One region of the Labrenzia sp. THAF187b genome, then DNA from elsewhere that is predicted to be linked to it. Evidence: predicted binding sites of a transcription regulator. Region 1 holds the regulator's gene; the other holds the start of a gene.
The links. The regulator PhoB, encoded in region 1, activates phosphate uptake and scavenging genes when phosphate is short. The targets are predictions, from matches to a motif close to TGTCATNNANCTGTCAT.
Positions count from the first base shown of each region.

Region 2: the regulator PhoB is predicted to act here: its motif matches at 4,983-4,999, upstream of FIV03_RS11325 (alkaline phosphatase).

Region 1 covers NZ_CP045344.1:5,986,666-5,994,405, reverse strand. Annotated here, with positions in the region: gene pstB (phosphate ABC transporter ATP-binding protein PstB) at 1-496, shown strand, start outside; gene phoU (phosphate signaling complex protein PhoU) at 528-1,223, shown strand; gene phoB (phosphate regulon transcriptional regulator PhoB) at 1,304-2,002, shown strand; gene FIV03_RS27485 (DUF1330 domain-containing protein) at 2,182-2,478, shown strand; gene FIV03_RS27480 (GcrA family cell cycle regulator) at 2,641-3,177, opposite strand; gene FIV03_RS27475 (aspartate aminotransferase family protein) at 3,618-4,814, shown strand; gene argF (ornithine carbamoyltransferase) at 4,814-5,743, shown strand; gene FIV03_RS27465 (Hsp33 family molecular chaperone) at 5,754-6,740, shown strand; gene FIV03_RS27460 (alpha/beta family hydrolase) at 6,858-7,505, opposite strand; gene FIV03_RS27455 (sterol desaturase family protein) at 7,621-7,740, shown strand, end outside.
Region 2 covers NZ_CP045344.1:2,464,109-2,471,848, reverse strand. Annotated here, with positions in the region: gene FIV03_RS11350 (carbohydrate ABC transporter permease) at 1-356, opposite strand, end outside; gene FIV03_RS11345 (sugar ABC transporter permease) at 353-1,243, opposite strand; gene FIV03_RS11340 (ABC transporter substrate-binding protein) at 1,364-2,647, opposite strand; gene FIV03_RS11335 (ABC transporter ATP-binding protein) at 2,715-3,803, opposite strand; gene FIV03_RS11330 (DeoR/GlpR family DNA-binding transcription regulator) at 3,800-4,606, opposite strand; gene FIV03_RS11325 (alkaline phosphatase) at 5,062-6,564, shown strand; gene FIV03_RS11320 (hypothetical protein) at 6,695-7,153, shown strand; gene FIV03_RS11315 (ATP-binding cassette domain-containing protein) at 7,163-7,740, shown strand, end outside.

The DNA of each region.
Region 1 (7,740 bases):
CATGGTGTTCCAGAAGCCGAACCCGTTTCCCAAGTCGATCTACGACAACATTGCGTACGGTCCGCGGATCCATGGACTGGCCCGCAGCAAGTCCGAGCTTGATGAGATCGTTGCCTCCAGCCTGCAGAAGGCCGGACTTTGGGAAGAAGTCAAAAACCGTCTGGACGAGCCGGGCACCGGCATGTCGGGCGGTCAGCAGCAGCGTCTGTGCATTGCCCGCGCGATTGCCGTCAGCCCGGAAGTGATCCTGATGGACGAACCGTGCTCGGCACTCGACCCCATCGCGACCGCGAAGGTGGAAGAGCTGATCGACGAACTGCGGGAAAACTTCACCATCGTGATCGTGACCCACTCGATGCAGCAGGCTGCCCGTGTGTCTCAGCGTACCGCGTTCTTCCACCTGGGTATTTTGGTGGAGGAAGGTCTGACGGAGGACATCTTTACCAATCCGAAGGACAAGCGTACGCAGGACTATATTACGGGCCGCTTCGGCTAAGCATTTTTTAGGTTTCTGAAGGGGACACAGGATGTCTGAACATACAGTCTCGGCTTACGATGACGAACTGACGGCCATGGCCGGCAAGGTTGCCGAAATGGGTGGTATTGCCGAAAAGGCTTTCGCCGATGCGGTGTCCGCGCTGGTGTCGCAGGATCTGGAGCTTGCCAAGGCGACGATCAAGGGCGATGTCCGGCTGGACAGCCTTTACAACGAACTTGAAGTCAAGCTGATCGAGCTGATCGTCCGCCGCCAGCCTATGGGGCAGGACCTGCGTGAAATCACCGCTGCAACGCGCATTGCCAATGACCTGGAGCGTGTTGGCGATCTTGCAAAGAACGTTGCCAAGCGCGTCATCGCCATCGACAGCGACTTGCAGTCCAAGAAGCTCGCGATCGGTGTGGAGCACATGACGGAACTCGCTCTTTCGCAGCTCAAGCAGGTGCTGGATGCCTACGCCCGGAAGGATGCGGAAGCCGCCCGCCGGGTTCAGGAAGCCGATGCCGAGGTCGATGCGATCTACACGTCGATCTTCCGTGAACTCCTGACCTACATGATGGAAGACCCGCGGGTCATTACCCAGTGCGTCCATCTCTTGTTCTGCGCAAAGAACATCGAGCGCATCGGCGATCACGCGACGAACATCGCCGAGAACGTCTACTACATGGTCACTGGCGAGCGTTTGCCGGAAGACCGGGCAAAGGTCGACGAAACAGGCGCGGTCTGACCTGCTGGTAATCGTCGGATTTGCAGAAGATCTTAACGGCCGGCGCTTCGGCGCCGGTTGCGGTAATTGGAGCGAGATGTATGCCGAAGGTGCTCATCGTTGAAGACGAAGAACCGCTCAGCCTTCTATTGAGATACAATTTGGAAGCGGAAGGGTACTCGGTCGAGTCCTGTGTCCGGGGTGATGAGGCGGAAATCCGCCTGCGGGAAAGCCTGCCGGATCTGTTGCTGCTCGACTGGATGCTGCCGGGACTGTCCGGAATTGAACTGTGCCGCCGCCTGCGGGCGCGCGAAGACACCGAGCGCCTGCCGGTCATCATGCTGACGGCACGCGGTGAGGAAGCAGAGCGCATCCGCGGCCTGTCGACCGGTGCCGACGACTACGTGGTCAAGCCTTTCTCGGTACCGGAATTGATGGCCCGCGTGCGCGCCATCCTGCGCCGGGCAAGCCCGGAAGTGGTGTCCAGCATGTTGCGGTCGGGCGATATCGAACTGGATCGCGAAACGCACCGTGTTCGCCGCAACACCAAGGAAATACACCTGGGGCCGACGGAATTCCGCCTGCTGGAATTCCTGATGACATCGCCTGGCCGTGTCTTCTCCCGCGAACAACTGCTGGATGGGGTCTGGGGTCACGATGTCTACGTGGACGAACGCACTGTCGATGTTCACGTCGGTCGCTTGCGCAAGGCTCTGAACAAGGGCAAGGCGAAGGATCCTATCCGTACCGTCCGTGGTGCCGGATACGCCTTTAATGACCAGTTCACGGCAGTCGGCTGATTTCACCGGCCAACGCCCTGAATGAAGCCCGCCATTGGCGGGCTTTTTTGTCTTGCCCTCAAGTTTTTCATCACGGAGGAAACACCTCCGGGAACCAGCATGCCAGGCGGCGCGGTTGTACCGTTGTTGTTGATTGGCTAGCTTCGGGGTGGAGATCAGCCCGTTTTGAAAGTGAACTCATGACAGCGTTTGTGATCGGCCAGATGCAAATTCAAAATCGCGACTGGATGGCGGAGTACTTTGCAAGAATTCCAGACCTGGTTGCGGCACATGGAGGGCGGTTCCTTGTCCGTGGTGGCAATCCCAGCGGTCTTGAAGGGGATCTGTTGATCCCGGATGCAGCTTTTATCCTCGAGTTCCCTGACCGGGAAAGCGCTAACGATTTCTGGACTTCTGCGGAATTTCAAGATCTTGCGAAGCTGCGGCGCTCCGGTTCCAGGTTGAACGCGATCCTGGTCGATAGACTAGTCGAATAACCGGATGCCGTTAGCCTCGGGAGCGCGAGAGAAAGTCACACTTCCTGCGAGATTCCGAAAGCGGGTTTGCGACCAGTCATTGGCGATCGAAAGTGTGTTCAAGGAACGAAAAAAGCCCGCCAGATGGCGGGCTTTCTCATGAATTGGTTCGGTGCGAGGCTATCAGCCTGCCTGAGCCATCGTCTTGCGGTCGCGGCGGCGGTCGGCGACCGGCTGATACGCGATCTTGCAGTGATGAGCGCAGTAGGGGACGCCGGCATCGGACTGGCGGCCGCAGAAGTAGAAGTCGTCGGTTGCCGGGTCGCCAATCGGCCATTTGCAGGTCCGCTCGGTCAGCGTCAGGATCGTTGCCCGCTGCGAGATCGGAACAAGTTCTGCAATCGGCTCCACGCGCGGCTTGGCAGCCACCACTGGTGCAGGCGAGATGTCTGCTTTCAGGGCCGTTGCGCCGATCGACTGCGGATGTGACGTCGTCGGTTTCTTCGGCGCTGCACCCGTGGCAGGAGCTGCGGTGCGCGGCCGGCGCGGCTTGGCGCTTGAAGAGGTGGACTTGGCGCGGCCGGACAGGCCAAGGCGGTGCACCTTGCCGATCACGGCGTTACGGGTAACACCACCCAGTTCGCCTGCGATCTGGCTTGCGCTCAAGCCGTCGCCCCAAAGCTTTTTGAGAAGCTCAACTCGTTCGTTTGTCCAACTCATTGCCGCACCCTTTAGTTTGACCGTCCTGCGGCCATTAACCCCGTGTTAAGCATGCGCAAGCACGCTTAATGCTGGCAGATCTAGTGCCTCTTGGTGATTTGCCTCACGAGATCTCGTGTCTGATTGCTGAGAGGTTACAATAACGTTAATTTGTCAGGCAACCACTCGACCCAAACCAGTTGGGGATGAAACGACTTTTCCCCAATTATGGCGAGGTCATTGAGAATTTTATGAAATCCGCCCTCTGCGGCACATGAAATGTCTTGTGCGCCATTTCCATTGACAGTGCATGGTACCGGCAGTGTATAAGAAAGCCGCTGCGTGCCGCCTCATCGGGGCGGCACGTTGCGTTTTGGCCCTTCGGCATCTTTTCAAGGTGACGGCTCGGCGTCGGGGCGACGCAGGGACAGCAGGGGCGTTTAAAGGAGACAAACGAGGTTATGTCCGCGACTGCACTATTCGGAAATTACGCAAGATCGAACCTTTCTTTCGATCATGGGGAAGGCGTCTGGCTGGTTACCACCGATGGCCGACGATTCCTCGATTGCGGTTCCGGCATCGCGGTCAACGCACTCGGTCATGCCCATCCGCATCTGGTCAAGGCATTGCAGGATCAGGCAGCCAAGCTGTGGCATACCTCCAACCTGCACCAGATCCCGGATGGCGAACGGCTGGCGCAGCGCCTGTGCGCGGAAACCTTTGCCGACAAGGTGCTGTTCGTGAATTCCGGCGCGGAAGCGATGGAAGCTGCCATCAAATGCGCGCGCCGTTATCATTATGACAACGGCAACCCCGAGCGGTTCCACATCGTGACCTTCGAAGGCGCTTTCCATGGCCGGACCATCGCGACCATCGCGGCTGGCGGCCAGGCGAAATATCTTGAGGGCTTCGGCCCGAAGGCTCCCGGTTTCGATCAGGTGCCGGCAGGAGACCTGGATGCGCTGAAAGATGCCATCGGTCCGCAAACGGCCGCAATCGCGATCGAGCCCGTGCAGGGCGAGGGCGGGATCCGCGAAATTCCGGCCGATTTCCTGCGTGCGCTGCGCAAGATCTGTGATGACAACGGCATTCTGCTGATCTTCGACGAGATCCAGACCGGTGTCGGACGGACCGGCAAGCTGTTCGCTCACCAGTGGGCGGGCGTGGAACCGGACCTGATGGCAATCGCCAAGGGTATCGGCGGCGGGTTCCCGATGGGCGCATGTCTTGCAACGGCAGAAACGGCAGCGGCGCTGTCACCCGGGACCCACGGCACCACCTTTGGCGGCAATCCGCTGGCCATGGCAGTCGGCAATGCCGTTCTGGACGTCGTTCTGGAAGACGGGTTCCTGGAAGGTGTCCGTCAGAAGGGGCTCAGCTTCAAGCAGAAGCTGGCCGGACTGGTGGATAGCCATCCGGACGTTCTGGCGGAAGTGCGCGGCAACGGCCTGATGCTCGGTCTGAAATGCGTGGTGCCGGTAGCAGATTATGTGCTTGCAGCCCGTGAAGCCGGTCTGCTGGCAGTTCCTGCCGGCGATAACGTGGTGCGCATCATGCCGCCGCTGACCATGAGCGAAGAGGAAATTTCCATTGCTGTCGAGCGCCTGGAACAGGCTGCTGTCGCCGTGGAAGCGAAATTGGCGGAAGGAGCGGCCTGATGACCGCAAACGGAACCTACCGGAACTTTCTGGATCTGACGGACTTCGAAGGCGAAGAACTGCGCGCCATCCTGGACACCAGCCGGAAGATCAAGTCGAGCCGTAACGGCGTGCATCGCGGCCAGGGTCCTCTGGCGGGCAAGGTGCTCGCCATGATTTTCGAACAGCCGTCCACCCGTACGCGCATTTCCTTCGATGTCGGCATGCGTGAGCTTGGCGGCGAGACCTTGATGCTGACCGGTGCGGAAATGCAGCTCGGCCGCGGCGAGACAATCGCCGATACGGCGCGGGTTCTGTCACGCTTCGTCGACGCGATCATGATCCGCATCCTCGATCACAACGACCTGCGTGAACTTGCCGAAAATGCGACAGTGCCGGTGATCAACGGCCTGACCAAGCTCTCGCATCCCTGTCAGATCATGGCGGATCTGTTGACCTTTGAAGAGCATCGCGGTTCGATCAAGGGCAAGAGCGTTGCCTGGACCGGTGACAGCAACAACGTGCTCGCCTCCTGGATTCATGCCGCGCCGCGCTTCGATTTCGAATTGCGCATCGCGACGCCGGGCGAACTGGCGCCGCCGATGGACCTGATTGAAACTGCTCGTGCCAAGGGTGGTTCCATTCAGGTCACGACGGACCCATATGAGGCAGTCAAGGGGACCGACTGTGTCGTGACCGACTGCTGGGTGTCCATGGGTGATGATGATGCGGAATCGCGTCACAATCTCCTCAGCGCCTATCAGGTCAACAAGCGCCTGATGGCTGAGGCAAACCAGGACGCCCTGTTCATGCATTGCCTGCCGGCCCACCGGGGTGAGGAAGTCACCTCGGACGTCATGGACGGTCCCAACTCCGTTGTGTTTGACGAAGCCGAAAACCGGCTCCATGCCCAAAAGGGCATTCTGGCCTGGTGCTTCGGCGCAGCATAAGGCAAGCCAAGTGGCACTTAATCTTGATGAACTGGGCATTACGCCTGCAGGGCTGGACGCTGTCCGGCCCTTTGCCGTGGAAGGGCTCGATGTGCGCGGCCGGGCGGTCGCGCTTGGTCCTGTCCTGGAAAAAATTCTGGACCGGCATGCCTATCCGGAACCGGTCTCGCGCCTGCTGGCGGAAGCGATCGTTCTGACCAGCCTCTTGGGCACGTCGCTGAAATTCGACGGTCGCTTCACGCTGCAGACGCAGACGAAGGGGCCGGTGTCCATGCTGGTCGTCGACTTCAAGTCACCCGACGCAATCCGCGCCTGCGCAACCTTCAATGCTGCAGAAGTCGCGGCGCTGATGGCTGACGGCAAGGCGACGCAGGAGGCCCTTCTCGGCCACGGACATCTGGCGATGACCATCGACCAGGGAATGCACATGCAGCGCTACCAGGGACTGGTGGAGCTGGATGGTGTGTCGCTGGAAGAAGTCGCACGCCGGTACTTCGAGCGATCCGAGCAGATCCCGACAGAAGTTCGTCTTGGTGTCGGTGAACTGTTCACCCGCCAGGAAGGCGAGGGTCACGTGAAAACCTGGACAGCCGGCGGGATCCTGATCCAGTTCCTGCCGGAAGCGCCGGAACGCATGCGCCAGGCTGACATCGACCCGGGCAATGCCCCGGAAGGCACGAGCCCGCACGAGATTGACGAGGACGATGCCTGGGTGGAAGCCAAGGTACTTGTCGAGACGGTCAAGGATGTCGAACTGACAGATCCGGAAGTCAGCGTGGAAATGCTGCTCTTCCGCCTGTTTCACGAACGCGGCGTCCGCCTTTTCGAGCCGCAGCCGCTGGTCGACAAGTGCAGCTGCTCTCGCGAGAAGATCGAGAATGTTCTCGCCGGGTTCAGCGACGACGACGTCGACCACATGACTGTCGACGGCAAGATCATCGTCACCTGCGAGTTCTGCTGCACCAGCTACGAATTCGACGGCAAGCCCGGCCAGTAAGCCGGCCTGTCGTGAAATTCAAAAAGCCCGGATCGGAAACGGTCCGGGCTTTTTTCCTTGCTGCCTTGCGCGTAAGCCCTGGACTTGCGCTGCGCTTGTCCGGGCACGTAGTGGGTCCTAACTCGTGAGCCGATCCACGAATGCCCTGACTGCTTCGGCTGCCAGCTTGATGTTGCCGTCGAGTGTCGCCGGCGACTTGCCGCGCGGGCCGAAGTCATGGTTGCCATCTTCCAGATAGGTCAGGCTGACGTGAGCGGGCAGGGCGACTTCATCGAGTTCCGCCTTCGAGCCGAACGGATCCCGGTCGCCCTGGAGCACCAGAACCGGCCGTTTGGCGTCCTGCAGCGGCTGGAGCCGCCACTCGGCATCGGCCTTGCCGGTCGGGTGGAAAGGGTAGCCGAAACAGGCAACGCCCTTGGCGCGACCAGGCAACGAGCCGCCGCCCGCCAGCATCGCGGCGACCCTACCACCCATCGATTTGCCGCCGATCAGCAGAGGGCCGTCACTCTGGCTGAGGACAGATTGCAGGGCGGTCTGGAACTCGGCAATCAGCTTGTCGGCCCGGGGCGGCGGCTTTTTCGGGCCTCCCGTCCGGCGGCCGGCCATATAGGCAAATTCAAAGCGTGCGGCCGCAATGCCTTGGCTCGAGAGGGCTGCCGCGAGCTTGTTCATGAACGCTGAGTCCATGGCAGCGCCAGCGCCATGGGCCAGCAGCAGGGTTGCCACAGGTGGCGTTTCGGGGCGGGTCCAGAGAAAGTCGGTCATGATGATGTGATCTGTCGCGGCGGCAAGGAATGATATCAGGAGTATTGTCGTATCGCCCTATCGTGCCATCGGGACCGTGGCAAGCAGCATTAGTCAGGACGTTTCAAAAGACCCCATGTTTGACCAGATCGACATCAACCAGGTTCGCATGGCCTGTTTCGGCGGCATCTTTCTGATAATGGCGCTGTTGGAGGCGGGCTTGCCACGGCGGCGCCTGAAGAGCAGCCGTTTGAAG
Region 2 (7,740 bases), 2.5 Mb from region 1:
ATGTCCGGCATCACCAGAAGCTGCAGCAAGACAAGCGTGAAGAGGATATTGCGCCCGGGAAACTGGAACCTTGCGAAGGCAAAGGCAGCCAGCGTGCCGAGGAAAAACTGCCCGGCTAAGATCATCGACACCAGCAGAAAGGTGTTCAGAAAGTAGCGGGCGAAGGGCGCCGCATCCCAGGCTTTTGCGAAATTGTCGAGTGTCAGCGGTGCAAGAAGCTCGAACCGTGCCTCATAGGCCGCCGGATGAAACGCGGTCCAGATGGCATAGGCCAGCGGCAGCACCCATAAGAGTGCCAATGCCCAGGCAGCGAAGGTGTTGAGCACCCTGTCGAAGGAAAGGCCGGCGCCGCTCATTTGTAATGCACCTTGCGGTCGAAGAAGAAGAACTGGCCGATGGCAAGCAGCGACAGAAGCACCAGAAGAGCGACAGTGAGCGTTGCACCATAGGCGGTTTCCCAGAAGCGGAAGGCGACCTCGTAGATGTAGAACAGCAGCAGTGCCGAGGCGTTGTCCGGCCCGCCGTCCGTCAGAATGAAGATATGGTCCACCAGGCGGAAGGAATTGATGACCGCGTTGACGCAGACGAACAGGGTCGTCGGCATCAGGAGCGGAAAGGTGATCCGCCAGAAAATCGTCCAGCGCCCGGCGCCTTCGATCTGCGCGGCCTCCTTCAGCGTGACCGGAATTGCCTGCAGCGCCGCCAGGTAAAAGATCATGAAGAAGCCGGCTTCCTTCCAGACGGTGACCACGATGATGGCGTTGAGCGCGGTGTCCGGGTTGCCGAGATAGTTGCTGGCAGGCCAGCCAAACAGGGCACCGGTGATCTGGTCGACCAGGCCAAAGCCGGGCGTGTAGAAAAACATCCAGATGTTGGCGACGGCGATCAGAGGCAGAACGGTCGGCGTGAAATAGGCCATGCGCACGAAGCTTCTGCCAACCAGCCTGTCGTTGACCCAGAGCGCCATGACGATCGCCAGGCCCACGGAGACCGGAATGGTGCCAAAGGCGAACCAGACGTTGTTCCAGAGCACTTTCCAGAACACCGGGTCATCCAGCATGCGCTCATAATTGGATAGACCGATGAACTTGGCCGGGCGACGTCCGCGCGGGGTGGAAAAGAAGCTGTTCAGGAACGTCGTGACCGCGGGGATGTGGGTAAAGGCAAACAGGAATACCATTGCCGGCAGCAACAGCAGCCAACCGTGGATCCAGTCGCGTTTCAAGGCAATGCCCCGCTTCATGGTCTAGGCCCCGATAAGGAGAAAAACGCGACCTAAAGCAAATTGCGGTTAGGACGGCGAAAGGTCTGGGGAACGGGACGGAACACCGGAGTGGGACCCGGCGCTCCGCCCCGAATGGCGTTAGCGGTATTCGCTCAGGATCTCGTCGGCCTGCGCCTGAGCTTCCTTCAGCGCCGTTTCGGCATCCTTCTGGCCCGTGATGGCAGCAGCCAGCGCATCGTTGAAGATGCCGGTCACGCGCTGGTTCTGGTAGGTCGCCAGTTCAGCCTTGGCGAAGTCCAGCTGGTCGCGGGCAACCAGGACAGCCGGAAAATCAGCCGCATAAGCTTTCATCGTGTCGGTTTCCCAGGTTTCGGCGCGCGGAGCGACGTAGCCTGTTGCGATGGTCCACTTCGCGGACTGTTCCGGAGCCGTGATCCACTGAACGAACTTGACGGCAGCCTTGTTCTGTTCGTCGGAAGCGCCCTTGAACAGGTAGAAGTTGCCACCGCCAGTCGGTGCGCCGCGCTGTGCCTTTTCCGGCAGCATGGCAACGCCGAACTTGAACGGAGCATTGTCACGAACGTTGGTGAGGTTGCCGGTGGACGTCCACATCATGGCCGTCTGGCCTTCGAAAAAGGCTTTCGGTGTTGCGCCCCACTCGATGATGCCCGGAGCCATCACTTCGTGCTTTGTGCTGAGATCGACAAGATACTGCAGCGCCTCTACCACCTTGGGATCATCGAAGTTGGTCTTGTTGCCGTCGGCATTGGCCAGAATCGCGCCGTTTTCGATGGCAAGGCCCTGGAACAGCCAGTACGGGAAACCGGAAGACGGAATACGCACGCCCCACTGGGTGACATTGCCGCTGTCGTCTTTCTTCGTCAGCTTCTTGCCGAATTCGACCATTTCGTCCCAGGTTGCCGGAGCGACCTCCGGATCAAGCCCGGCCGCTTCGAAGGCTTCCTTGTTCCAGTAGAGCACCGGCGTGGAGCGCTGGAACGGAATGCCGTAGGTCTTGCCGCCGGTCTGGCTGTTCTCCATGAATGCCGGATAAAAGCCTTCGACCCATTTCTTGTCTTCGTCGCTGGTCAGATAGTCGTCGAAGGGCTGGATCAGGTCTTCATCGATCAGGGTGAACATGTCGGCAGACAGGATCACCGAAAGCTGGGGCGGGTTGCCACCGCGCGAAGCGGTGATCGCCTTGGCGACGGTGTCCTGGTAGGAGCCGGCATAAACGGCGTCGATGGTAACATCCGGGTTCTGCGCAACATAGGCGTCGGTCAGTTCCTGGATGGTGTCAGCAGCCTTGCCGCCAACGGCGACCGGAAAATAGAATTGCAAATCAACAGCCTGAGCGGAGGCCCAGGTGCTGAAGGTAAGCGCCGTTGCCGCAACGGCTTTCAGGAAAGTGGACTTCAACATCAGCTTACTTCCTAAGGTTCGAAAATCCGCAGGTCTGCGGTCGGTCTACGCGGGCGTGCGCAGCAGGTCAGGAGCGCAACAAGGCTCCGAACTCGGAAATGAGATCGTCCCGGCGGCGGCCGGTATCGGCGTCGAAAACATGAAGGTCGTCCGGCGAAAAGCCGAGCTGCACGGATTGGCCTGGCGTGAAGGCCCGGCTGGCCGGAAGGCGCACTTGAAAACCGGTGCCGGCAACTTCGCAATCGGCCAGCACATCCGCCCCAAGATACTCGACGGCACGAACAGACGCGTTGACTGGACCACCGTCTTCCAGATGCATTGCCTCCGGGCGCAGGCCCAGCTTGAAGTCCGGCGCGGTGCACAGCTTCCTGAAGGCATTGGCCGGAAAGAGGTTCATTGGCGGTGTACCGATAAAACAGGCGGCAAAGGGCGTTGCCGGTTTTTCGTAAAGATCCCGCGGGCTCGCCACCTGCTCCAGCCGGCCACCATTCAAAAGCACCACCTGATCGGCCATGGTGATGGCCTCGACCTGATCATGCGTGACATAGACCATCGTGAAGCCGAGCTGCTGCTGCAGCGCGCGGATTTCCACCCGCATTTCATGGCGCAGCTTGGCGTCGAGATTGGACAGCGGCTCGTCCATCAGGCAAATCGGCTTTTCGCCGATGATTGCCCGTCCAAGCGCGACACGCTGCTGCTGACCGCCTGAAAGCTGACCCGGCTTGCGCTCCAGTAACTGGCCAAGGCCCAGAAGATCGGCAACCCTTGCAAGACGCCGGTCCCGCTCGGCCCTGCCGACCCGGCGGACCTTCAGGCCGAAGATGATGTTCTCACCGACATTCAGATGTGGAAACAGCGCATAGGACTGGAACACCATGGCAAGGTCACGCTTGGCCGACGGACGACCGGTGACATCCTCTCCGCCGATCAGGATGCGTCCGCTGCTGACATTCTCGAGGCCCGCGATCATGCGCAATGTCGTTGACTTGCCACAGCCGGACGGTCCCAGAAGTGCCGTGAAGGAGCCTGCCGGAATATCGATCGACAGGCCATCGACAGCCACCGTCTCACCCCAGGTACGCGACACCGTTTCAAGGACGATCGGCTTGCCGGCGCCAGAGGGTTTTGCACCCGGGATATGCGGATCTGATGTCACGCCTCATCCCCGTCGTCGGCCACGAACACTTCCGTTTTCGTGCCTTCCAGCGATGCCAGGAAAACATCCGGCACCGGGCAATCGGTGAAGATCGCATCGACATCGCTGAGCTGACCGCCGCGCACATGGGCGTTCCGGCCGAACTTGCTGTGATCGAGGACCAGATAGGACCGGCGGCAATTGGCGAGTATCGACTGGCGGGCCGCCACTTCGTCCTCGTGGAAATCCAGCAGCGTGCCGTCTTCATCGACACCTGCGACACCAAAAATGCCGATATCGACCTTGTAGTTGGAGAAGAACGCCTGCGCTGCGGACCCCAGCACGTCGCGGTCGCCATGACGCAACCGCCCGCCGGTGATGGTCACCTGAAACGACGGGTTGACCGAAGCCGTGAAGGCCACGTTCAGATTGTTCGTGAAAACCGCCAGTTTCTCGTGCCCCACCAGGGCCTGCATCACGATCTCCGGAGTGGTGCCGATAGAAAACGCGATCGACTGGTTGTTGCCGACATGACCGGCCACCAGTTTCGCAATCAGCTGCTTTTCCGGAAGATTGAGGATCTGCCGGGTGGAATAATGGATGTTGGACGCCGGTGCCGGAGGCTCGACGCCGCCGTGGGTCCGGCGCAGGATCCCCAGTTCGCAAAGACCGTTGACGTCCCTGCGAATTGTCTGCGTGGTCACCTCGAACCGGTCCGCCAGTTCCTCGACGGACGCAAATCCTGCCTTTTGTACCAGATCCGCGATTTCGGCCTGACGCTTTGAAATGTCTATTTGCCCAAGCATGTTCTTCTGATCCGCCATCGTCCCCTCTCCTCCTGCAGATGCAGAAGGCCAGTTGCTCCAAAGGCATCATGTTGACTCGAAAAAGCCTGACTTCGAAGCCCGTTAAAACATTTTCATATGAACCTTATTCGACGCTCATATGAAAATGATGTGACAATAGGGGATAGGGGGCAGCCCAGGAACACAGGACGCGACAGCGTCCTCAGATTTCAGGACGCCATTTTTCTATCTGTAATTGCCCGGGCGTTTCACGAGGCTGCCAGGCCGATGACCCGGCAGGGAATAACCCTGCGGTTCGATGACAAGACGCTACCGAAGAAGAGACAAGACGGCGCAAAAGTAGAAGAGTTGAATTCAATCGTCGAAGTTATGTAATAAAATAACAAATCTGTTTCGTCATCCAACTGTCAATCAGATGTCATGCAGCGTTTTTAAGTAGCTCCCGGGATGCACCCTCACCTCCGGGAGATATCATGAAAACGATCGTTTGCACTTCGCTGGCGCTGGCTCTGACCGGCTCCGTCGCCTTTGCTCAGGACGCCCTGCCGCAAGCCTCCAGCCAGTGGTACAAGGATGGCGAAGCCGCCATTCAGGCCATTTTGGACCGTCAGCCGAACACCAACCGCGCCAAGAACGTGATCCTGCTGATCGCAGACGGCAACGGTGTCGGAACCAACTACGCCACCCGCCTTTTCGACGGTCAGCAGAAAGGCATGCTGGGCGAGGAAAACGTTCTCCCGTACGAAACTCCGGAGTTCTACAGCGCCCTGGTCAAGACCTACAACATCAACGCCCAGACGCCGGACTCCGCTCCGACCGCCGGCTCGATGAACACGGGCGTGAAGCAGCGCTTCAACCTGATCAACCTCGGCGAAGAAGCCATCCATGACGATTGCTCCACCGTCGAAGGCAACCAGCTTGCCCTGTTCTCCGAAATGATGACCGAAGCCGGCAAGTCCGTCGGCGTCATCTCCACCGCCCGCCTGACCCACGCAACTCCGGCTGCTGTCTACGCCAAGACCGCCAACCGCAACTGGGAAGACGCCGTGCCGGAAGGCTGCACCGCACAGAAAGACATCGCAACCCAGCTGATCGACGCCATGGAAGCCGGCACCGTTGATTTCGCAATGGGCGGCGGTGGCCGTTACTTCCTGCCGAAGGACAAGGAAATGGGTGGGCTGAAGGGCCGCCGCGAAGACAATGTCGACCTGGTTGAGCGTGCAACCGGGCTGGGCGCACAGTTCGCATCCGACACCGCCGGTTTCCAGTCGCTGAAGCTTGACGGCTCCAGCCCCGTCCTGGCCCTGTTCAACAACAGCCACATGGAATATGAGGCCGACCGCGCCGACAATGACGAGCCGTCTCTGGCCGACATGACCAAGGCAGCCATCGAGTATCTGTCCAAGAACGAAGGCGGCTACTACCTGGAAATCGAAGCCGGCCGCGTCGACCACGCCAACCATGACGGCAATGCGGCCCGCGCCATGCGCGACGGTGTCGCCTTTGCAGAAGCCGTTGCCATTGCTGACGAGCTGACCAACGATGAAGACACGCTGATCATCGTCACCGCCGACCACGAACACGCCATCGCCTTCAACGGCTATTGCGGCCGCGGCTCGGCCATCCTCGGCCTTTGCTACGACGTTGCCCAGGTTGGTATCAAGCATTCCGACAAGGTTCTGACCGCGGATGACGGCAAGCCGTACACCGTGATCGGTTACCTGAACGGCACAGGCTCGGTTCTGAAGAAGGGCGAAGGCGAAAACGACTACACCGGCTCGCGCCCGGACCTGGACCAGGAAACGGCCACCGATCTGGACTACGTCCAGCAGGCGCTGATCCCCAAGTCCTCCGAAACCCATTCGGGTGAAGATGTTGCGGTCTACGCAAAGGGCCCGTGGGCGCACCTGGTCGATGGCACCATCGAGCAGAACGTGATCTTCCACGTCATGAACCACGCTGTGAACGCCCAATAAGCCTTCAGTCAGCGTTCAACAAGCGCTCAGCGGGATCCCTGGTCGAAAACCGGCCAGGGATCCTGAAGGCCTGCCGCCCGCCAGGCCTTTGCCTGTTTGTCATATTAGCCGGATAAGTTAGGAGCATGAATTGGCCAGAACCAGCGATGTCATGAACCGCAGACAGCTCATCGTCGGGCTCGGTCTCGCTCCGTTTGCCGGGCATCTGCTAAAGGGCACAGCAAGTGCGGCGGACGCCCCCCTCAAGTTGCGCACGCTTTACAACAAGGACCGGAGCTTTTCCGACCTCGCCCATTCACTGGAAGGCACCAGGGTGTCGGTCGGTGGCTACATGGCACCACCCCTGAAGGCCGACAGCCAGTTCTTCGTGCTCACCAAGATTCCGATGGCAGTTTGCCCGTTCTGTGAAACCGAGGCGGAATGGCCGCGGGACATTCTCGCCATCTACACCAAGCGCATTGTCGATGTGGTCGCCTTCAACAGCAAGATCGTGACACGCGGCGTTCTGGAGCTGGGAACCTTCAAGGATCCAGAGACCGGGTTCGTCAGCCGGGCAAGACTGGTCGATGCTGTCTATGAACGCAGCTGACAACTTCTCATGAATCTTGCTCTTCAAGTCGACGATCTCCGCGTCAGGGCACCGGGTGGCCGGGTGTTGCTGTCTTGCGATCACTTTGAAGCAACACCAGGCGCAACCATCGGCCTGCGTGGCCCGTCAGGAGCCGGGAAATCGACCTTTCTCTACGCGCTCGCCGGACTGCACCCGGCCATGACAGGTCATATCCGCTGGGGTGCAACCGATCTGGTGCAGCTGAACGACGCCGCCCGCGCCGCGTTCCGCCGCAGCCATGTCGGGCTGATTTTCCAGGACTTCCTGCTGTTCGAGGAACTGAGCGCCCTTGGCAACGCCTCCCTTGCAACGGCGTTCAACCCGGCAGAAAAGCGCCGGTCGATCACCGACACCGCACGGGATTTTCTCAAGAGCCTCAAGGTGCCGGCAGAAGCGCGGACCGTAGACAGTTTTTCCGGCGGCGAGCGCCAACGCACTGCGATCGCCCGCGCGCTGGCCCACGACCCCGCGATCATTCTCGCGGACGAACCGACGGCAAGCCTCGACCGCAAGACAGCCGATGCCCTGATCGAAGACCTGATCAGCCTGACCCGCGCGCAGAACAA